4 regions of the Halomonas sp. HL-93 genome follow, and region 1 is predicted to be linked to each of the others. Evidence: predicted binding sites of a transcription regulator. Region 1 holds the regulator's gene; each other region holds the start of a gene.
What was found. Region 1 encodes FNR, which switches genes on or off when oxygen is low (the NO sensors DNR and NnrR bind a similar motif). Its sites were predicted from a motif close to TTGATNTANATCAA; they were not measured.
Positions count from the first base shown of each region.

Region 2: a site for FNR is predicted at 2,862-2,875, ahead of GA0071314_RS11825 (cation-translocating P-type ATPase). Genes of this name have one in related genera too.
Region 3: a site for FNR is predicted at 2,305-2,318, ahead of GA0071314_RS16020 (Hsp20/alpha crystallin family protein). Genes of this name have one in related genera too.
Region 4: a site for FNR is predicted at 2,313-2,326, ahead of petA (ubiquinol-cytochrome c reductase iron-sulfur subunit). Genes of this name have one in related genera too.

Region 1 covers NZ_LT593974.1:800,759-806,558, reverse strand. Annotated here, with positions in the region: tRNA gene GA0071314_RS03615 (tRNA-Val) at 1-9, opposite strand, end outside; tRNA gene GA0071314_RS03610 (tRNA-Asp) at 54-130, opposite strand; tRNA gene GA0071314_RS03605 (tRNA-Asp) at 172-248, opposite strand; tRNA gene GA0071314_RS03600 (tRNA-Val) at 312-387, opposite strand; gene GA0071314_RS03595 (alpha/beta fold hydrolase) at 495-1,220, opposite strand; gene hemN (oxygen-independent coproporphyrinogen III oxidase) at 1,354-2,772, shown strand; gene fnr (fumarate/nitrate reduction transcriptional regulator Fnr) at 2,835-3,575, shown strand; gene ttcA (tRNA 2-thiocytidine(32) synthetase TtcA) at 3,572-4,495, opposite strand; gene GA0071314_RS03575 (DNA polymerase III subunit epsilon) at 4,573-5,214, opposite strand; gene GA0071314_RS03570 (putative nucleotidyltransferase substrate binding domain-containing protein) at 5,211-5,800, opposite strand, start outside.
Region 2 covers NZ_LT593974.1:2,536,101-2,541,900, reverse strand. Annotated here, with positions in the region: gene GA0071314_RS11830 (hypothetical protein) at 1-33, shown strand, start outside; gene GA0071314_RS11825 (cation-translocating P-type ATPase) at 82-2,796, opposite strand; gene GA0071314_RS11820 (methyltransferase domain-containing protein) at 3,099-3,908, shown strand; gene GA0071314_RS11815 (methyltransferase) at 3,905-4,900, shown strand; gene greB (transcription elongation factor GreB) at 4,901-5,437, opposite strand; gene GA0071314_RS11805 (hypothetical protein) at 5,612-5,800, shown strand, end outside.
Region 3 covers NZ_LT593974.1:3,458,292-3,464,091, forward strand. Annotated here, with positions in the region: partial or broken gene GA0071314_RS19820 (transposase) at 1-210, shown strand, start outside; gene trxC (thioredoxin TrxC) at 218-652, opposite strand; gene GA0071314_RS16015 (BON domain-containing protein) at 911-1,561, opposite strand; gene GA0071314_RS16020 (Hsp20/alpha crystallin family protein) at 1,679-2,182, opposite strand; gene GA0071314_RS16025 (PHA/PHB synthase family protein) at 2,551-4,278, shown strand; gene GA0071314_RS16030 (helix-turn-helix domain-containing protein) at 4,630-5,322, shown strand; gene GA0071314_RS16035 (DUF2238 domain-containing protein) at 5,392-5,800, opposite strand, start outside.
Region 4 covers NZ_LT593974.1:2,430,528-2,436,327, forward strand. Annotated here, with positions in the region: gene GA0071314_RS11295 (cytochrome c1) at 1-384, opposite strand, end outside; gene GA0071314_RS11300 (cytochrome b) at 384-1,643, opposite strand; gene petA (ubiquinol-cytochrome c reductase iron-sulfur subunit) at 1,643-2,242, opposite strand; gene rpsI (30S ribosomal protein S9) at 2,462-2,851, opposite strand; gene rplM (50S ribosomal protein L13) at 2,865-3,293, opposite strand; gene zapE (cell division protein ZapE) at 3,516-4,694, opposite strand; gene GA0071314_RS11325 (YhcB family protein) at 4,890-5,345, shown strand; gene GA0071314_RS11330 (Nif3-like dinuclear metal center hexameric protein) at 5,385-5,800, opposite strand, start outside.

The DNA of each region.
Region 1 (5,800 bases):
TAACCACCCAGGTTATTGGCATCGCCAATATTTGCTATGTTACGTGTTTATCGTGGCGGACCGGACGAGACTCGAACTCGCGACCTCCGGCGTGACAGGCCGGCATTCTAACCAACTGAACTACCGGTCCACATACGACAAAACATGGAAAACAGGCGGGTAATGCAACGATGGCGGACCGGACGAGACTCGAACTCGCGACCTCCGGCGTGACAGGCCGGCATTCTAACCAACTGAACTACCGGTCCGCTGTATTGCACTATTAACGCTAGGTGCTTTCCTTACTGCGACGTTTCCAGGCCATCATACGATGGTGGGTGGTACTGGGTTCGAACCAGTGACCCCCAGCTTGTAAGGCTGGTGCTCTCCCAACTGAGCTAACCACCCGCTGGTCACGTGGCGCTGCATTCTACAGTAGACGCGAAGGAAGTCAACACACTACGTTCAAATACTGTGCTTCCACAGACGGCTTTAAACGCACCCTTCCAAACGCCTCACTGCAGCGATTGAGCGCGCACGAAGGATGCCCCATGAGCGGCGGCTTCGTCAATCAAAATCGTCTGATTTACCCCCGAGGCACGGCGGGGTTTAAAGTCGTGATCGCCATCGGTAAGCCACATCACCTGGGTGTTATGCGGCAGCGCGTAGCTCGATACCTCTGCGTGATTGCCCAGAGGATCACGCTCGCCCTGAAGTATCAGTGAAGGCACCTGCACGTCTGACCAATGCGCCAGGCGCAGTTTGTCGGGTGCTTTTGGCGGATGAAACGGATAACCGGCGATCACTAGCCCCGGGCAAGCTTGCTGACTGGCCAACATGCTTGCCGCGCGGCCACCCATCGACTTGCCGCCGAGCCAAAGCGGCTTAGCCGTTAGCGGGGCAAGGCCGTCATACCAACGCGCCAACTCGGCCACCGTGCGATCAATGGCGGGCGGAGGGCGGCGCTTTCCCGTGGCCTGCATTTGCTGCATATAGCCAAGATCAAACGTAATCACCTGCAACCCATGCTTCGCTAACGCACTGGCAAACTGCTGCATAAAAGCGGATCGGTGCCCGGCGCCAGCGCCATGGGCCAACAGCAGGCAGCCGTGACTTGCCTGTCCATAAAGCCTGAGCGGCCCCATCCCCTCAAGCCAAAAACAGCCGCTGACCTGCTGGGCGACCACCTCCGCCAGCGTCTGCTTATCGATGCTTGTTTCCTGCGGCCAGTGGGTTTCCACAACGCGGCCCTCCGGGCTGTTTGACTGAATGCGCCAACATCCACCTGGCGCTGCTTTTCTTGACGTAGCTCAACACGAGATTGCCTGGCAGCCGCTACCCTTGCGTCAACCCTTTGACCTGGAGCATGGTCCCATGCCTACCACCGTGAATGATGCTGCTTCTGATAGCACCTTGACCACTTCAACGTGGAGCGACGCATTACTCCAGCGCTACGCAATAAGCGGCCCCCGCTATACGTCTTACCCCACCGCCCTGTCCTTTGACGAGGCGTTTACGGCCGACGATTTTACCTCTGCCCTGGCACGCAGCAACGACGCTCAACGAGCGCTATCGCTGTATGTACATATTCCGTTCTGCCGGAAGATCTGTTTCTACTGTGCCTGTAACAAGATCGCCACTAAGAACACCGCACTTGCCGAACCCTATCTGGCAAGGCTCGACCGTGAAATGGCGCTGGCAGCGCAGCCTCTCGACACCCGGCGACCGGTGAGGCAACTGCACTGGGGTGGCGGCACACCAACCTTTTTAACGCTTGACCAGATGAGCGAATTGATTGACCGCCTGGATGCCCGCTTCGGCCTCTCCAGCGACCCCGAGCGCGACTACGCCATTGAAATCGACCCGCGCGAAGCCGATGTGTTAACCCTGCGTCATCTGCAATCGCTGGGCTTTAACCGGCTGAGCCTGGGCGTGCAGGACTTTGATCCTCAGGTACAGCGAGCGATTAACCGTGACCAGCCACGGGTACTCACCGAAACGCTGATGGACGAAGCCCAGCGACTGGGCTTCCGCTCGCTCAACCTGGACCTTATCTACGGTCTACCACTGCAAACGGCGAACAGTTTTGCACAGACGCTTCGCCAGGTCATCGAACTGAACCCGGCGCGCCTGTCGGTGTTCAACTATGCCCACCTTCCGGAGCGTTTTCCGCCCCAGCGGCGCATTCGCCAGCAGGACCTGCCCGACGCCGACGAGAAACTAGCCATGCTGCGCGTCACCATCGACATGCTCACCGATGCCGGCTATGTGCATATCGGCATGGATCATTTTGCCCGACCGGACGACAGCCTGGTTCTTGCCCAGCAAAACGGCACGCTGCAGCGCAACTTCCAGGGCTATTCCAGCCACGCCCAGTGCGATCTGATTGGCTTTGGTGTATCGGCCATTTCACGCCTTGACGACTGTTATGCGCAAAACAGCAGCCAGCTCAATCTTTACCAGTCAGCCATTGATCAAGGGCAGCTAGCCACACAGCGTGGCGTATGCCTAAGTCGCGACGACCTGATTCGCCGCGATGCCATTGAGCGCTTGATGTGTGACATGCAGTTGGATTTGGCGGCGCTCGGCAAGCGCTGGCAGATTGATGCCCACCAGTATTTCCGCCTAGCGCTTAGTTCTCTCGACCAGGCAAAGCGCGATGGATTAGTGGATATACAGGGCAACAAGCTGCGCGTTTCCCCTTTAGGGCGATTGCTAATTCGCCATTTAGCCATGGCGTTTGATGCTCGCCTGGCTAATCAGAGCGAACAGCGCTATTCAAAAATAGTTTGACGGTTGCTGCCCATATGCTCCAGCTTACATAATGAAGCCATGCGCCACTGACGGAGACTCTCATGCTGGAACCAATGCTCCAACGGCGTGCCATCCTACATGAGGCACGCTGTCAAACCTGCAGCTTAAGCTCGCTGTGCCTGCCATTAGCGCTCGAACTGGAAGATATAGACCAGTTTGATGCGATTATTCGGCGACGCGCCCCGCTCAAAAAAGGCGAGCAGCTTTTTCGCCAGGGGGAGCCGTTTACCAGCGTATATGCCGTGCGTTCAGGCAGCTTAAAACAGGTCACCAGCGAAGGCGGTGGCTTTGAACAGCTGACCAACTTCTATCTGCCAAGTGAACTGGTAGGCTTAGATGCTATCGATGAACCCCATTACCCCGGCAGCGTGGTCGCGCTGGAAACCACCACGGTATGCGAGATTCCGTTTGACCAACTGGATCATTTGTCTGAAAAGCTGCCCGAGCTACGCGGCCAGCTATACCGCAGCATGAGCAAAGAACTGCGTAATGACCGGCGAATGATGCGGCTGCTGTCCCGCAAAACCGCCGACCAGCGCCTGGCAAGCTTTCTGATCACGCTTTCCGACCGTTTTCGCCGCCGGGGCTACTCGCCCTACAGTTTTCGACTCTCAATGCCCAGAGCGGATATCGGCAACTATCTCGGGCTCGCTGTGGAAACCGTCAGCCGGATTGTAAGCCGCTTCCAATCTCAGGAAGTGGTGGACGTGTCAGGCCGCGAGGTACGCATTCTTGATATAGCGAGACTGCAGCAGCTTGCCGAAGAAGACGCCGCTCCCTAGCCAACAGTGAGCGCCTGAATGCGCCCCGCCATTAACTCAGCCTGTTTGGCTTCTAGCCCGGCGAAGTCAAACAGATCGCGGTCCGCAAGCTGCGAGGGCGCAACATTGGTGACGGCTTTAAACATACTTTCCAATCGGCCGGGATGTTTTTTATCCCAATCCGCCAGCATATCTTTCACTACTTGACGCTGTAGGTTGGGCTGCGAGCCACAAAGGTTGCAAGGGATAATAGGGAACGCCATTTGCTGGGCGTACTCAACGATATCCGCCTCTTTGCAGTACGCCAGCGGTCGGATAACGATGTTCTTGCCGTCGTCAGAAAGCAATTTGGGCGGCATTGATTTTAGCGTGCCACCGAAGAACATATTTAAAAACAGCGTTTCAAGAATGTCTTCCCGATGGTGGCCCAGGGCAATCTTGTTAGCACCGATTTCTTCGGCAAAGCCGTACAGCGAACCGCGGCGCAAGCGCGAACATAGCGCGCAAGTGGTTTTGCCTTCCGGGGTTTTCTCTTTCACCACCGAATAGGTATCACGCTCCAGAATGTGGTATTCCACCCCGCGTTGCTCGAGATAGGTCGGCAACACATGCTCAGGAAAGCCCGGCTGTTTCTGGTCCATGTTGACGGCCACCAGCGAGAAGTTCACCGGCGCATTGCGCTGCAGGCTGAGCAGCATCTCCAGCATTGTATAACTGTCTTTGCCGCCGCTCAGGCAGACCATAACGCGATCGCCCTCATCGATCATGCGATAGTCAATGATCGCGTTGCCCACTTCGCGGCGAAGACGCTTTTGCAGCTTATTGAACTCGCGTTTTTGTTTGGCTGCGTGGGCTTCAGAAGCGACAGCCGCTTCGGGGAAGCCGGGTGCCGCATTAGGGGTCGCCAACGCTGGGTCAAAATGATCAAGGTGATGTTGCATGGTATAAGCACTGCCGATGGTAAAAGAAGCAACCGCTATTCTAGCAACTCCCAGCGCCAGCGCCCAACTGCTTGCCACTACAGGGCAGCATCCACCTCCGTACGCTGCAAGCGAAGATACAGCAGCGCGCTGGCGGTGGCATCTTCAAGCGCCCGCTGAGGCGCCTGGCTGGGCACTTGCCAACAGTTTAGCGCTCTGGCTAGCTCATCTTCTTGCTCAGCCTGGGGGTGTAAGCGGCGCAGATGGCGCTGGTGCAGCTTGGTGACATCCACCCGTGCATTGGGCAGGCCAAACCCTAGATGGCGGCGTAGCGCCTGCTCGAGCGGCGCGAGGCGCTGCTCAAGCTGCCAGCCGACGATCGGCCGGTTGCCGATAAACTCGACTAGCGAACGCAGGCTTTCAACATCGAGCGGTAGCGTGGTCTCCACGTTGTACAGCAACTGATGACGGCGCTCGGCGGCGTCGCTTCCTCGCGCGCCTTCGCTCAGCGCTGCAACCCATGCGCGACTGGTCAGGATTTGGTGATGACGCAGCGTTACCGCCGCGATGCTCATTACCCCATGGTGGGCAAAACACGAAAGCGCCACCAGTTCATTTCCTAGGTAAGGTTGGAAAAGCCACGCATAGGGAGAAGCTGCATAGCGGCGGCGCTCGCTTCCCCGGCGCAGCAGGCCGCCAAGCCAACCAAAGGGGGCATCTAAATAGTGTCGACTGATCACGAATACTCCAGGTGATAACGATGCGAGAGACGCTGTTTGAAATCTTTAACGATGTGCAGCGCTTCGCGAAGCAAATCACGCTCCAACGACGATAACTCCTGCACGACGACCCGGTTGGAGCGCTCCGGTTGGTTAACGGATGATCCGTCGGCGATATCATTGAGCTGCTGCTTAAGCCGCAACTCGGTAAACAGCGCTAAGGCTTCGCCTAGGTCGTCAGCAAAGCGCCGGTTGAGACGCCCGTCCTCGGCCAGCGCATCCAACCGGCCAAACGTCGAGGTGTCGTGAATACGCCGCTCAAGCGCCATGGTGCGAACGCCGTGAACGATGGGAAAAATACCGCCTTTTTTTATATCGATGCCGTGCTGGGGCTTCTTAAGCGAACCAAACAGCGTCAAGGGAGTAGAAAAACGCAGCGCAGTGCGGGCGAAATACGACAGCAGCAACTCGTCCCGGGAGCAACGCTCGAACAGCTCCTCACGGACGCTTTCCAGCAGGCTCGGGTTGCCCGCCACGCCGTGGGCGTCGAGCATGATCGCCAGCTTCATCAGGCTATCGCCGTCACGTGCGCTGGCCCAGCGCGCAA
Region 2 (5,800 bases), 1.7 Mb from region 1:
AACTGGACTGCGGGCATGTCGATAGCTTTTTAAGTTTTGCTCTGGCTCAAAAGCTTCAGCTATCAATGCCTGCAAGTTTTCTCACTTACACCCGCGGGCGCGCAGCACGTATTTTTCCAGCTCCACGATCAGGTAAATGGCAAGGCTACTGATCAGGATAACGCCCCAATGACTAAGATGGAGCCCCTCGCTTTCGAAGATGACCTGCATAAAGGGCAGGTAAGTCCAGACGAGCTGGAGCACTACAATCGTACCGATGGAAATCCATACCGGACGACTGCCGAAGAGGCCCTCCAGGCTGAGGGTGCTACGCAGCAGGTAGCGGCTGTTGATCAGATAGGCAGCACTCCCCATTACCAGCATATTGACCGCACCGGTGCGCGCCAGCATTTCACTGCCGCCGTGCAGGAGTATCCAGCCGAACATTCCAAATACACCGAGCAGCAGTAACAGAGAGACAAAAACCACCCGCCAGAGAAGGAACAGATCAAGCAGTGAGGCGTCGGGGTCTCGTGGCGGGCGAATCATAATATCTTTTTCGGCCCCTTCGAAGGCCAGCGCAAGGCCCAGCGTCACTGCGACGACCATGTTGACCCAAAGCGCCTGTAGTGGCGTGACCGGCAGGGTAGTGCCCGCCAGCACGGCGAGCATGATCGCCAGCCCCTGGCCGCCGTTGGTTGGCAGTAAAAAGGTGATCGTCTTGCGAATGTTGTCGTAGACCTTGCGACCTTCACGGATGGCCCCGACGATGGTCGCGAAGTTGTCGTCGGCCAGCACCATCTCGGCGGCCTCCTTGGCAGCCTCAGTGCCCTGGATGCCCATTGCCACGCCCACGTTGGCGCGCTTCAGGGCTGGCCCATCGTTGACCCCGTCGCCCGTCATGGCGCAGATGCCGCCGCGGGCCTGCATTGCCTTCACCAGCCGCAGCTTGTGCTCTGGTGCGGCGCGCGCGAAGACGTCCACGTCGAGAATGATGGCCTCGAGTTCGGTATCCGACATGGCCTCTATCTCACGTCCGCTTATAGCCCGCTCGGTATGGGCAAAACCCAGCTGTCTGGCGATGGCCAGTGCCGTCGCGGCGTGGTCGCCGGTGATCATCACCGGACGAATGCCAGCGGCAAGGCATTCTTTCACCGATGTGATGGCCTCTTCCCGAGGTGGGTCGAGCAGCCCCACAAGGCCCAGCAGCACCAGTCCTTCTTCGGCATGTTCATCCTCCAGGTCACGGTCGTCGTGGATCTGCTTCTCCGCCAGTGCCAAGACGCGCAAGCCGCGTGAGGATAGCGCTTGGATACGCTCCTCCCAAAGCGCTACGTCCAGTTCGCTATGCTGGTTTCCATCGCGCACCTGATGGCACATCTCAAGTAGGCGGTCGGGTGCACCCTTAACCAGCAAAAGGCGTTCGCCGTGCGCTTCGTGGAGCGTTGCCATGTACTGGCGTTCGGATTCAAAAGGAATGGCATCATGCCTGGCGTGGTCGCTTCGCAGCGTACCGGCCTCAAGCCCTGCCTTGGCGGCGGCGACGACCAGGGCGCCTTCGGTGGGGTCGCCATGGATCCGCCAGCGACCTTCATCCTCGGCGAGCTCGGCATCATTGCAAAGCACGGCAACCTTCAGGAAGTGGCGCAGTTCATGAGCTTTATCCAGGTCAATGAATCGGGACGCCGGCTTGTCTTCTTGCATCCAATAGAAACGACCTTGCGGGGAAAAGCCGGTGCCCTCAATGCGTATCGCACCCTCGGGTAGCCAGACTGTCTCGGCGGTCATCTCGTTGCGGGTCAGGGTGCCGGTCTTGTCGGAGAAGATCGTCGAAATGGAGCCCAGCGTCTCTACCGCCGGAAGGCGCCGGATAATTGCGTTGCGGCGAGCCATGGTCTGCACGCCCAAGGCTAACCCAATGGTGACGATAGCCGGCATGCCCTCGGGGATGGCCGCTACCGCCAGCCCCACGGCGGCCATGAACATGTTGCCTAATGGTTGACCATGCACCAGCAAGCCGAAAGCGCCCGTGAGAATGGCGGCAACGAGAATAAACAAGGCAAGTATCTGGCCGGCGCGGTCAATCTGGCGCAGTAGCGGTGTCTTGAGCTGCTCGACGTCGCGCAGCATCTCCGATATCCGGCCGATCTGGGTGTGCGCCGCAGTCTCGACGACCAGTCCGTGTGCATTGCCCTGGACGACGATGGTGCTGGCATAGGCCATACAGGTGCGGTCGCCCAGGTCGGCATCATCGTCTACCGCCTGGGTCTGCTTATCTACCGGCGTGGACTCGCCAGTCAATGAAGCTTCCTCGGTGCGAAAACGCTGCGCCGTCAACAGGCGCAGGTCGGCCGGGACTCGATCACCGCTCTCAACCAGCACAACATCACCCGGCACGAGTTCCTCGGCAGGAATGGTCAGACGCTTTCCGTCGCGCAGCACTGCGGCCTGGGGCGAGAGCATTCGGCGGATGCTATCCAGGGCCTTCTCGGCCTTGCCCTCCTGTATGAAGCCGATCAGCGCAATGATCAGCACCACACAAAAAATCACGACGGCATCAATGGCGTGGCCCAGCCCCAAGCTGGCAACGGACGCCACGATCAGTACCAGCATCAGGATGTTATTGAACTGCGCGAGTAGCCGCTGCCACCAGGGACGACCCTTCGTTTGTTCGAGCTGGTTGGGCCCATGAGTGGCTAGCCGGCGCTCGGAAGCCTGAACGCTGAGGCCATCGGCTGTGCTGTCGAGTTGCTTGAGCGCTTCACCTACCTCCAGGGCATGCCAGGCAGTTTGCTTGATGCGGTTGGGAGCAGCCATTGTTTCTCCGACATGAGCGAGGTGAGAGGATGCCAGATAGTAAACACGTTGCGGGCTTTAAAGCATTGATGCAGAGCAACACGTAGGTGTAATTCATGAAATTTATAGTTGCCGCTTGAGACATCGTTCCTCTGCGAGCTCAAAGTGCTGCCATCCTCAAACGCCAAGTTTTCCATGCAGGGAGAAAAATATACTTAGGTCCTAGATGAAAGGTTTGCCCACATCAGGATGTTAGTTTTGGCAGAAAGCACCGTCCAAGCAAGGTAAACTAGCCGACTTTGAAACCACAACTGGCTTCAGGCATGCAGCGAATTGAAGAATTAAGCGAAGCGGGGGATCGGTACTTCGATGGCCTGGTGGACAAGTTTTCCCGCTCGCTCTACCAGGCGCCGCGGGGTGAGCTGCGCCTGGCCATGCTCGACCATTTATTGCCGCAAATGCTGGAGCTGAACCAGCAGTCGGTACTCGACGTTGGCGGCGGGCTCGGCCAGCAGGCCGCGTGGTTTGCCAAGCGAGGGCACGCCGTCACAATGACCGAGCCATCCGCCGACATGCTGGCCTATGCCCGGCAGTGGCATGCGGCATGCGACGAACTTTCCTCGCAGGCGATCACCTATGGGCAGACGCCGTTGCAGCAATTGGCCGATGAGCACCCCGGCCCCTGGCCGCTGATCACCTGCCATGCCGTGCTGGAATGGCTGGGTGATCCGCGCGCGGCGCTGGCGTCATTGGCGGCGCTTTTGGCGCCGGGCGGGCAGTTGAGCCTGATGGTCTTCAATCGCGATGCGCTGCGTTTTTCCAACGCGCTGAAGGGCAACGTGGACAAGGCGCTGAGCGACCGGTTGGAGGGGCAGGGCAAGCGCCAGCGCCTGACGCCAATCTCGCCGGTGACCCACGACCAGGTAGTGCAGTGGAGCGCGGGTCACCATCTGACTATCGAGTCCGTAGCCGGGATTCGTATCTTCCAGGATTATCTTCAACACCCGCCGACCAGTGACGCCGAGCGTGACAAACTGCTGGCGCTCGAAAAGCAGTATTGCCAATACGACCCCCATTGGCGGCTGGGTCGCTACCTGCTTTATACCCTCAGCAAACCGGAGTCTGTCGCATGAGTGCTCAATCACCCGCCTGCCAACTATTAGAACGACAGCCAGCGCGTCATGCGCCGCTTTGGGTGGTGGGCCCGCCGCTAGATCCTTGGCTGATTGAGCAGTCATATGGCGTGATCAGTGGTGATTTAGCCGTGCTCAACGCTTGGCGCGCTCGCGATAAGCTGGCATTTACCCCCTTTGCGGATGAGAGCGGCGCGCATTTGACAGGCGACGTGGTGCTGTTCTGGCCTAAAGCCCATCAGTTGGGTATTTGGTGGCTGCAGTGGTTATGCGAAGTGTTACCCGCCGATACGCCGGTAGACATTGTCGGTGAGCATAATGGCGGCATCAAGCGAGTGCCCAAGGTGCTCGCCGAACGCGAGATGTGCTGCGACAAGCTGGATAATGCCCGACGCTGTTCGTTGTTTGCGACCCGCACGGTAAAGGCTGCCGCCTCGGAAGATGTGTGGAAGCGCTTCGATGCGCTAGGCGTCACGTTGGTGAGCCACCCCGGCGTGTTTGGGCACGGCAAGGTAGATGAGGGTACCCAACTGCTGCTGGAGGGCTTAGAAAACGAGCTTCCCCGACCGCCGCAGCGCGTGCTGGATATGGGCTGCGGCGACGGGATTATCAGCGCATGGCTTGCGCAACAGGGGCATCAGGTAACCGCCGTTGATGTCAGCGCGTTTGCGGTTGAATCGACCAAGCGCACACTGAGCATTAACGGCCTGGAAGGCCGCGTATTGCAAAGCGATGTCTATAACGCCTTACAAGACGAGTCCTTTGACATCATCGTCAGTAATCCGCCGTTTCATCAAGAGCGTGATATCAGCTATGGGCCAAGTCAGCGATTAATCAGCCAAGCACCGGCCCACTTGACCTCGGGAGGTCAGCTGTTGATGGTCGCCAACGCCTTTTTACCGTACCCCGATCTGCTCCAGAACGCTTTTCAGCAATTTCAAACCCTGGCGGATAATCGCCGCTTCAGAGTGTATCGCGCGCAGCGGCGTTAATTACCGTTTAGGGGCGTACTCAATGGTTGTTACGGTGTAGAACGTCTCGCCATTGGGCGTGAGCACCGTTATATCATCGCCCACTTCCTTGCCCAGCAGGGCTTTCGCCATGGGTGCATCGATGCTGATCCAGCGTTTTTGCGTATCGGTTTCATCGTGGCCAACAATGCGGATATACAGTACTTCGCCGTCTTCATCTTCCAGGCTGACAAAGGCACCGAAAAATATTTTATCGGTGTTGGCAGGTAAACGGTCAACCACTTGGAGTTCATCCAAGCGTTTGGTGAGGTAACTGATACGGGCAATAACGCGATTGAGTTCCTTTTTATTGTAGGTGTAATCCGCGTTTTCACTGCGGTCACCCTGGGCCGCCGCTTCGCCCACTTTCGCCGAAATTTGCGGGCGTTTTACCCGCGAGAGGTGATCTAGAATACCCCGCAGACGTGCTGCGCCCTCAGCGGTAATCAGGTTGCTTTTGGGTTCCTGGCGCGGGTCTTTTGCCGGATCGCGCCAGCGGGTCATATTGCGGCCTTTCATTGCCAACTCCCTTTTGGTGAGGCGACACCTACTTTAACGTGATTTGCCATAGCTGGGCCAAAAGTCGTGTAAATGATTTGCGACTGGCGATTCATTCAAACGTTCGTTACATTGTCTGGGTGGCTTACTTTCCCACATGCATTTATCGGATAACAACAATCCAAGGAGTAGATAATGGCGCACTCAAACCTGATTCGCTATTTCGCATTGACCGCACTCAGTGGTTCATTGGCGCTCGCATCGTTTAACGCTGTGGCCTATGAAAGCGATCTTTACTCGCTTAAAAATCGCTGGGAGCACACGGTGACCGAGATGCCTGAAAGCGAGCGCGAGGAAGCGCTGAACGGCTTAGTAGATGAAGTC
Region 3 (5,800 bases), 1.5 Mb from region 1:
ATCTGTCACAGCGACCAGGGAAGCCAGTACTGTTCCCGCGCCTACCGGGATCGGCTGCGAACGCATCAGTTGCGTCAAAGTATGAGCCGTAAAGGCAACTGCTGGGACAACGCTTGCGTGGAAAGCTTCTTCCATTCAATGAAAGTAGAAGCAATCCACTACGAGCCGATGATGAACCGGGAGTCGCTTTGCCAGCATGTGTTCGAATACACCTAATCTAGTGACGCATGACTTTTAGGTTTTGATGAATCCAAGTCACAAGCTGCGCTTCCGATGACGCTCCGACAAGACGTGCTATCTCTTTACCACCTTCGAACAGGATTAGCGTGGGAATACTGCGAATATTGTAAAGCGCGTTGGCCGCCGGTGCGGCGTCGCTATCCACTTTGACAAATCGAACCCCTGGCATCTGCCTAGCTGTAGCGGCGAAACTAGGTGCCATTGCCTTGCATGGGCCACACCAGGCTGCCCAGAAGTCTACTAGTACAGGTAATTCTGTACCTGAAATAAACTTATGTAGAGTGGTATCACTGAGGCTCACAGGCTCAGCATTCATCAACGCAGTCTTGCACCGTCCGCAAACAGGCGAATCGTGCAATCGTTCGGCTTGTATACGGTTAGTAGTTCCACATGAAGGGCAGACCAGCTGCATACCAGAATTCCTTATAGTTTCGAGTTACTTTGACACTCTATCTATTTGCCTTATGAGCGATAATACGCTTTTTAAATCATATCAAACTCAACTACTAAAAACTCTTCCTGAGAAAACTATATACCTTTTTACAGAGGATTCGGTGCAGAAAACCTTCCAGGTTTAGTCTGGCGTTAAACAAGAAAATGCAAACACGCAGGGCCATCGAACTAATACGGTCAATCTAATAGCCCTGCAAAATATCTGAGCACCACTGAATTAAGTTCTTATATTGTCCGTTACAGTCCATACGCCGGGAGAGTTCCATACCGCGTGGTTTATCAAGTCTCTTTCCACTAAACTATCTACCTTACCACTAATTTTAACATCGTGATCATGGACTTCCACTTTAATCGCATTAGCATCTTGGATAGCCTTTCGTTTAAGTGAGTTTTCAATATCAACTCTAACTGCCGCAGCAGAAAGGTTAGGCTTAATAACAATTTGATTACTCACACCAACCACACCTGCTAAGTAACGTATAGATGTTTCCGCTAAGCGACGTTGATAATCCCAAGGCACCATACCGGAAAGAGTCACCCAGCCGTTTTCAACCATTACTTTTAATGGGTCATTTGGAACGAATATATTCCACTCTAGTGTGTTTTTAACAGCACGAGCGATATCCGCATCTGTACGCTTTGCATTACCCGGTAGTTTTACATCAATTTCTATGGCAACACCCTTCACACCGCTGACACGCTGCGCTGCCGTTTCAGCATGCCATTTTTCTGCATAGCTATCGACATGGCCCGCCAAAGTTACAATGCCACCTTTAACTTCTACTCCAATATCTGAAGCACGAACGGATGGCTCCCATCCGAGCTCAGCAAGTACATCTTTTTGAATTTGAGCGTCTGATTTCAACATAGCAGTATTCCTTTTATTCGATAGATAAATTATTCGTCGCAACATGGTATTTCATTACCTATTTACGACACCCTGTCTAAGCGAAGATATCACTTCACATTTTACAAAGACGTATATTCAACTGACCTCTAACTTCCGCCTTAATGGTTGTTTAACTTTAGGCAATGTTATTGTTAGTATGCCGTCTTTAAATTTGGCGTCTGCATGTTGCGTATCTACCTCAACAGGCAAACCAATCGTTCTTGAAAAAGAACCTTGCCAAATTTCTGAATGATAATATTCATCCTTTTTCTCGTCTGCCTTACCAGAACGCTCACACTTCAACATCAAGGAATGTTCTGTGACTTCAATGACTAAATCCTTACGATCAACCCCTGGCATTTCAGCACGCACGATAATTTCTTTTTCACGATCAATAATGTCCACTTTTGGATTGTGCTGCCCAAAAAAACCAAGACGCTCTTTTACCGAATCATCTTTAAAAAAAGGTTTCATCCAGTTTCGCTCAAAAAAGCCTTCCATCATTCGATCAAACTCTTCCAATGGGCTTGAAAAGCGACTGGCAGGCATTTTACTTGCATCTGGAACAGACACATCAGACTTGGTAGATGATTTTGCCATTTCGATACTCCTTATTTATACGGGCCTGAGTCATAGTTAAAAACCACTTTCTATTTATAGTCCAGCCACTCTTCTTTTGAAGCATGACAAACATACCAAAAAAGCACTATCTTGAGACAAAATTGACATAGAGCAAAAAATATCGCTTTTTTATAATGATAAAAAACCACTTATTTTTCTTTAAATTTCACTAAGATAATATATTTTAAAAATTTTTTACCTAGACAACTTTATAAAAAAGGGGCATTAGCTACATACACAGCCAAAAATAACTATCATAATTATATTCATAACCATCTTACATATTGGTTGATTAATATTGGATGGCTATTTCGATTCTCACTCATCGGTTTTTAAGGATAATATGCATGTTTTTCAACGACAACCAGCACCAAAATATGGACAGACTGGTGCGTGCTTCACTGGCTGGAATGACATTGGGCATTTCTCCGGCATCAGTAATGTTAACTTACTTGGACTGGCTATCTAGCACGGCGCTTTCGCCCGGAACGCAATCTTTGTTACTGCAAAAAGCCATCAAGAAACAGCTCCGCTTGTTATCTTGGGCTAGCCATTCGGCCTTTGACCCAAATGCGAGCCCTTGTATTGACCCCTTACCTCAAGACCGACGTTTTCGCGATCCTAGCTGGCGCTACTATCCCTATAACTTGCTTTACCAAGGTTTTCTGCTGCAGCAGCAGTGGTGGTACAACGCCACTACCAACGTCAGTGGTCTCTCCCCTCATCACGAGCGGGCCGTAGAGTTTGGCGCTCGCCAATGGCTTGACGTGTTTTCACCCTCCAACTACTTAATGACTAATCCCGTTGTATTAAAAAACACCTTTTTCAGCGGAGGGACCAACTTGGTTCAGGGAATGCAACACTACTATGAAGATCTCCAGAATCATTATCTTGGCAAAAGGCCAGCCGGTACTGAAGAGTATATAGTCGGGCAGGATGTAGCGATCACACCAGGTAAAGTCGTGTATCGCAATCATCTGATCGAACTGATCCAGTACACGCCTACCACGGATAAGGTGCACGCTATTCCGACGCTGATCGTGCCAGCGTGGATCATGAAGTATTACATCCTCGACCTCTCACCTCACAACTCGCTAGTCAAGTACCTGGTTGATCATGGTCATACCGTGTTTATGATTTCCTGGCGTAATCCAACCGCCGAGGATCGTAATATCGGCATGGATGACTATCGCCAGCAAGGCATTTCAGAGAGTCTCGATATTATCCGGCACCTCATTCCCAATCAGAAGGTACATGGTGTCGGCTACTGTTTAGGCGGAACGCTGCTAGCCATTACTGCAGCGACGATGGCGCGTAATAACGATGATCGCTTAGCGTCGATGACACTATTTGCCGCACAGACCGATTTTCGAGAAGCTGGCGAACTAATGTTATTTATCGATGAGAAGCAACTCGCTTTCCTTGAAGATATGATGTGGTCTCAGGGCATTCTTGATACCAAACAAATGTCAGGAGCATTTCAGATTCTTCGTTCTAACGATTTGGTATGGTCTCGAATTGTAAATGAATATCTGCTGGGCACGAGAAATCCCATTAACGACTTAATGGCCTGGAATACTGACGCAACGCGCATGCCCTACCGCATGCATTCAGAATATTTACGCAACCTTTTTTTAAATAATGATTTAGCCGAAGGCCGATTTAGAGTAGATGACCGTCCGGTAGCGCTTAGCGATATACAGGTACCCATATTTTGCGTTGGAACAGAATGGGATCATGTTGCTCCGTGGCGATCTACTTATAGATTGAACCTGCTTTCAGATGCACCCGAAATTACTTTTCTACTTACCAGCGGTGGCCATAACGCAGGCATTATCAGCCCTCCCGGATACACTCACCGGCATTATCGTATGACGACGTCATATGAGAACGATATTTACATTGACCCCGACACTTGGTTACAGAGTACCGTTATTCACCCAGGTTCTTGGTGGAACGCTTGGCAAACTTGGTTAGCAGACAAATCAGGTCCTTTTAACAAAGCACCTAAGGTTGGGTCGACAACTTATATACCGATAGAAGATGCTCCTGGCAGTTATGTAAAGCAAAAATAAAAAAATTTATTTTTATCAATAGCCTTTAATTAAATTAAACATCAAGAACCTACTATCAGCAATTAAAGAAAAACACTAAGCATAAAAAACTGCATGCATCATCATTCACCTTATTAAAATTATTGACAAGGAAGGTAACGCAAGCATCAAAATAAATCAGCCATCTAGCAGAATTGCATACCACAAAAACTCAACCTTCTGTTTTATATGCTTTTATTTTAATAAATAATAATAGTTGCAGTTTATAGAAAAACACCTAATATTAATTATTGCATAATAATTTTAAAATCAACTCAAAAATGACTACCAAAAAATAATTTATCTTCAAATATTTAAAAGGAGGGCTTTAAAATGGACGCACTATCTCCTTCAAATAGAAAAAAAGAGAATGCATATTACCATTCCGGCACATCCATCATAGAAGATTTAAATAACTTAACTCAACCTTCATTTATCTTAAATAAAAGAAATATTTTAATACATCAAGGCCGTCCTTTTCAAGGTTTATACGTAGTCCATTGCGGCACATTAAAACAATTGGATTATAGGAAAAAGGGTGAAGAAACACTTACTCATTTTTTCCTACCCGGTGATATAATTGGACTGGATGCTATCGAAGATGGATTTTATAGCGGAAGTGTCACTGCTATTGAAACATCGGGCCTGCTACCTATACCTTTTAGCTGTATTGAGGAGTTACTCAACACTCACTCTCAACACATACGATTGTTGCGCTGCTTAAGTAAAGCTATTCGCTACGCTCACACCCGAATGTGGCAAATAGTAAACCAGCCATCAGATGCAAGGTTGGCCTTTTTTGTCATTGATATGTCATGTCACTTTCAAGCCCGGGGCTATTCGCCATACTGTTTCAGACTAGCGATGTCGAGGCGAGAAATTGCTGCTTATCTATGTATGGCGTTAGAGACGCTCAGCCGCCTCATCAGTCGATTTCAACAGCAAGGTATTCTGTCAGCACGCGGCCATGAATACTGCATATTAAATCCAGAAGGCTTAGCCGCGATTGCTGAACGACTCAAGTAAAACTAAAGCTGAATTATAGGTCATGCTACACACTGCTTATTAAAAAAAATCCCAAAGAAAACACTGTGTTTAAATAAGATCAAACTCGATTAGCCTTTTTCCTTGGCGTACCATAAAGGAAAGCACACTTGCCACAACTGCCCCTAACAAGGCTAACGCCATATCCTTCTGCGCATCCCATATATCCCCCTGGGCACCTAAATACGCTTGTCCCAACTCACTTGAAAGCATAATTGCCGCTAACCACTCAACAAGCTCATAAAGCGCCGCATGGGAAAGAATAATCATTACGGGCACAACTCGGTTAAGGAAGGAGGCGATAAGAAAGTGGCGTTTCATGAGTTCTGTTATCAGCGGCAACAACAGCAACCCGCACAGGAAATGAACCCACCGGTCATACTGATTACGATCAAAACCAAGACAGTGATCCAGCGAATAACCGAATAAAGTTTGCCACCATAGGTCGTAAGGGACTTTC
Region 4 (5,800 bases), 1.6 Mb from region 1:
GAGCAGGTACGAATACAGCCAGTCAGTGCCGTGCAGTCGCGCTGACAACGTCAAATCAGGTGGTGGCGCACCAAACCAGGCCTCGCCGTCATCCTCGCTCATAGCCGTATTCATCTGATCATTGAATGCCATTTCAGGGGAGAAAATAACGTTGTCTTCAATGATATCCTGGGGAATCGCCAAATCCTCGGCAGCACGCGAGAACCGCTGGTATTCAAGCGAATGACACCCCATACAGTAGTTAACGTAAAGCTTCATCCCATTTTGCAGCGACGCCTTGTCTTGCAAGTCAGGCTCCATTGAATGAGGCGCACTCCCCCCCCCAGCAGCCATAACTGAGATGGGGGCCAGCGCGGCGAGCAGTGCGATCAGTGTTTTTTTCATTAGCCAGTCACCCTTTCTGGTACGGGTTTTGTTTTTTCTAACCGCGTATAGATCGGCATCAACAGGAAATAAGCGAAGTAGATCACCGTGCATAATTGGGCCACTAACGTTCGAGTGCCGGTTGAAGGCAACACTCCAAGCACGCCCAGCGTCACAAAGCTTGCCGCAAATAACGCCAGCATCAACTTGGAGATCCAGCCCTTATAGCGAATTGATCGCACGGGGCTGCGGTCCAGCCAAGGCAACACAAACATCACCGCAATAGCGGCGCCCATACACATCACACCCAGGAATTTTGCCTCCAGACCAAAAATCGAGAAAGTGATCGCTCTTAAAATGGCGTAGAAGGGCGTGAAATACCACACGGGGGCGATATGATCAGGCGTTTGCAATGGGTTAGCCGGTTCAAAGTTAGGCGTCTCTATGAAATAACCACCGCCTTCCGGGAAATAAAACACCACCACGCAAAACACAAACAGAAACACCGCCACGCCGACCAGATCTTTCACGGTGTAGTAAGGGTGAAAAGGTATGCCATCCCGAGGGTTACCGGCTTCATCCTTTTTCTGCTTGATATCGATACCGTCTGGGTTATTTGAGCCCACCTCGTGTAGTGCAATAATATGCAGCACAACCAGCGCCAAAATAACAATCGGCAACGCCACCACATGGAGCGCAAAAAAACGATTCAGCGTAATGCCCGAAATCAAGTAGTCACCGCGCACCCACTGCGCCAAATCCGGACCAATCGCCGGGATGGCCGAAAAGAGGGAAATAATCACCTGCGCGCCCCAATACGACATTTGCCCCCAGGGCAACAGGTAGCCCATGAATGCTTCGGCCATCAGCGTCAAATAAATCGCCATGCCGAAAATCCACACTAGCTCGCGGGGCGCCTTGTAGGAGCCATACAGCAAACCGCGAAACATATGCAGATAAATCACCACAAAAAAGGCCGACGCCCCTGTGGTATGCATATAGCGGATCAGCCAGCCCCATTCCACATCACGCATAATGTATTCAATGGAGTCAAAGGCCCCTTCAGCGCTCGGGTTAAAGCTCATGGTCAGCCAAATCCCGGTGAGGATTTGATTGACCAGCACCAACAGCGCAAGAGAACCGAAAAAGTACCAGAAGTTAAAGTTTTTAGGCGCGAAGTAATGAGACAGGTGGTCTTGAAATAGCTGCGTTGCCGGGAAGCGGTCATCCACCCAACGCATCAGGCCACGCAGGGCTTTAGCTTTATTCGGATTACCCATTAGGCCGTCTCCTCATCTTCGCCAACGACAATGATGTTATCGCCTTCAAAACGATAAGGGGGAACTTCCAGGTTGGTCGGTGCGGGAACATTGCTAAAAACACGCCCCGCTAAATCGAAGCGCGAGCCATGACAAGGACAGAAAAAGCCGCCGGGCCAATCGTCGACGCCAACGCCATCTGCGTCAGGCTCAGGACGATAAACAGGCGAACAGCCAAGATGGGTGCAAATACCGATCAGCACGCCAATTTCGGGACGGATTGAGCGCATTTGACCGGCACTATAGGTCGGCTGCAAAGAGGATTCAGAGTCCGGGTCAGCGAGACGATCAACAGCGAAGGCTTCGGTACGCTCGATCATCTCGGGCGTACGATTGATAATCCAGACGGGACGCCCCCTCCACTCGACCGTCATGCGTTGCCCTGGGGCCAATTTCGATACGTCCGCCTGAACAGGCGCCCCTGCCGCTCGCGCTTTTGCACTAGGTTGCCATGCCGACACAAACGGGATTGCGACTCCAACTGCCCCTACCGCGCCGACAACGGTCGTCGCCCCTACAAGGAAACGACGCCGCCCCTTGTTAACGCCGCTATTTGCCATCTCCGGTCTCCCCCACTTTTTCCTCGCCGCACCATTAAGCGCCTGGGCAAGGCTTGCTATTGTTATTTACTTGCTATGCATAAAGTTGGCTGGTCCGCATGCAACGCACGCTTAACATTCCATCATTAACGTACACCTTGTCGAGTTATTGTTGTAGCAAAAAAAAAAACGCCCAGGCCGATGGCCTGAGCGCTTTTCGCAGTGTTGCTGAAGCGTTGATTAACGCTTGGAGAACTGCGGGCGACGACGCGCTTTGCGTAGGCCGACTTTCTTACGTTCTACCTGACGAGCGTCGCGCGTTACATAGCCAGCCGCACGTAATGTAGGACGTAAGTCCTCATTGTAGTCCATTAACGCGCGAGTGATGCCGTGGCGAATAGCACCGGCTTGAGATGAGCCACCGCCGCCTTCAACCGTGACGTAAATGTCGAACTGGTTGACAGTTTCGGTCAGCTCTAGTGGCTGGCGCACAACCATACGACCGGTCACACGACCAAAGTACTGGTCGAGTTCACGATTGTTGACGGTAATTTTGCCGGAGCCCGGCTTCATGAAGACGCGAGCGGTGGAAGTCTTGCGGCGCCCGGTACCGTAATACTGCTGTGTCATGGCGAAGATTTCCTCAGATGTTCAGTTCAAGCGGCTGTTGGGCAGCATGCGGATGCTCGGCACCAGCGTACACTTTTAGCTTTGAGTACATGGCACGGCCTAACGGACCTTTTGGCAGCATGCCTTTAACGGCAGACTCAATGATGCGCTCGGGAGCATGGTCGAGCATTTTATCGAACGTCATGGAGCGCAAACCGCCCGGGTAACCAGTGTGGCGGTAGTAGGTCTTGGCCTTCGCCTTGTTGCCGGTCACTTGGACTTTTTCCGCGTTGATCACCACGATGTAATCGCCGGTATCAACGTGAGGGGTAAATTCGGGCTTGTGCTTACCGCGTAAGCGGCGAGCAATTTCGGTAGCCAGACGACCGAGCGTTTTGTCCGTTGCATCAACAACGTACCAATCGCGCTGGACGGACTGCGGCTTAGCACTGAACGTCTTCATGGATGAAATCACCAGTTAAAATGTATTGGGTGCTACACACCGCCAAGCGGTATTGCACCATCCCTATTTTTTTTGGTTGTAGGTAACGTCCCTACAACGTGTAGCGAGGCGGCATTCTACAGGATGCCGCGAGCCAAGTTAAGCCTTAATGCGGTTGCCGAGCAATTTTCTGGGCGTCTTTTCCATCGACAAGCTCAAGAGGCAGCTATTTAAGGTGAATCATCAGGGCTTATGCGGAAGCGCCAGATACTCATGAGACTGCATTTCCTGCAGCCGTGAAAGCGTGCGCTGATATTCAAAAGTGAGCTTTCCGTCCTGGTAGAGCGATTCCACAGGGGCTTCGGCCGACATCAATACTTTGACGCCGCGGTCATAGAATTCGTCGACCATGTTGATAAAACGCCTTGCCTGGTCATCATCAGCGCCGCGCATTGCGGGCACGTTAGAAACGATAATCGTGTGGAATTCCCGCGCCAGCTCTATATAGTCATTTTGACTTCGCGGCCCATCACACAGCTCGGCAAATTCAAACCAGGCGATATCATCGTGCAATCGGCGGGTCGTCAGCACACGTTGATTGATTTCAAGGGGCGCATTCTCCTCCCCAGGTTGTCCGGCAATCTCACGAAAACTACGCGAAAGCTCTTTCTCGGCTGCCTCATCCAGCGGTGTATGAAAGATTTCAGCGCGTTCCAAAGCTCGCAGGCGATAGTCAACGCCCGAGTCCACATTTACCACACGACAATGGCGATTCAGCAAGTCGATCGCCGGCAGGAAACGTTCGCGCTGCAAGCCATCTCTATACAAGTCGTCAGGCACGATATTCGATGTGGCCACGAGAACAACACCTCGCTCAAAGAGGGCCTCAAGCAGATTCGCCAGTATCATGGCATCGGTAATATCTTTGACGAAAAACTCATCGAAACAAATCACCCGCGCCTCATTGGCGAACTTGCTCGCTACCAACGTCAGGGGATTTTTTTCACCTTTGTAGTGAGTCAATTCGTTATGAACACGCTGCATAAACCGGTGGAAGTGAGTACGCATTTTATCGGCAAATGGCAACGTCTCGTAAAAGGTATCCACCAAGTAAGTCTTACCCCGGCCGACCCCGCCCCAAAAATAAAGCCCTTGGACACTTGGCGTGGCGGGCTCAGATACTGTGTTTCTTTTGCCCAGCAGGCCCGCCACTTTGGCCTTTAGCCCTTTATTGGCAAGAACCGTTTTCGGCACCGTTGATGGCGTCGACAGCAATGCATCGTATAAGCGTTGCAATTGAGCAACCGCCGCTTCCTGGGCAGCGTCATACTCGAAACCTTCGCGCTTAAGGTCTTCCCGATAACGCCCCATTGGCGTTGCCGCTCTATACGCTGGCTCACCACCGGCCGACGTCGCGCTCATCGTTTAACTCTCCCGTTATTTGCAGTTTGAGGTTGCTGAAAAGCACCAGACGAGCTGAAATAAAGCACTAATTATACGTGGTTACGCTTGCCAACGCATGAGCATTGACCCAACCATCATGAAGACGCCTATAATAGCGGTCGACTGTTATACGCGCTGCACGATAAGCAGCGGCAGGCATCAAGGGAGATAAATGTGGAAAGCGAGCCATTAACCTATGCAGCAATAGGCCTTGTGATCGGCTTAATAATCGGTGCAGGATGCTACCGGTTACTGAGTAAAAGCCAGCGTCAACTTGCATCACTGCGCCAGACGCTACTTGAGCGTGAACATCAGGTCGCATCACTCAAAAACGGTGTGAGCAATCAATTATCCAGTGTCCACGAATCACTAGCGGCCATACGTCAAGAAACCGACGAGCTGGAAAAAAAGCTCCACGATGATGCGGGCCAATGGCAGCTAGATAAGTTGACACACCACCCAGCCGAACTCAGCGACCTGCGTCTGACAGCCGATGCAGCCGTTGAAAAACCCAATGAGCCTGCTATGCCTCGCGATTATGCCGATGGAAAAAACGGCACGCTATCCGAAGATTTCGGTCTTAAAGATAAAGACGCTGACGAGGACACGGCAACGCCTCCGCGTTACTGAGATTGGGCCCCTCAGTTGCATTACCGAGGGGCCGAGGCTTCACGCAGGGTTATCAATATCAACAAAGCGGTGTTGTATGGCGTATTCGTCCGCTAACCACTCGCCCAGCGCCTGAACACCATAGCGTTCAGTCGCATGATGCCCTGCCGCCACATAATGAATGCCCATTTCTCTAGCCAAGTGGGTGGTTCGCTCAGAAATCTCTCCGGAGACAAATGCCTGAGCCCCACCTTCATAAGCCGCGCTGATCATGTCTTGCGCACCGCCCGTACACCAGGCAATACGCTCTATGTCGCCCACCTCTGGAGCTTCGATCAACAGGGGCTCACGCTGCAACATTTGGCCTATTTGCTCTGCCAAGGCGGTTGCGGACAGTGGTTTGGCAACACGCCCCGCCCATAGCAGACCCTCTCCAAACTCTCCATCCAAACAGCCTTCAACTTTCCAACCAAGAC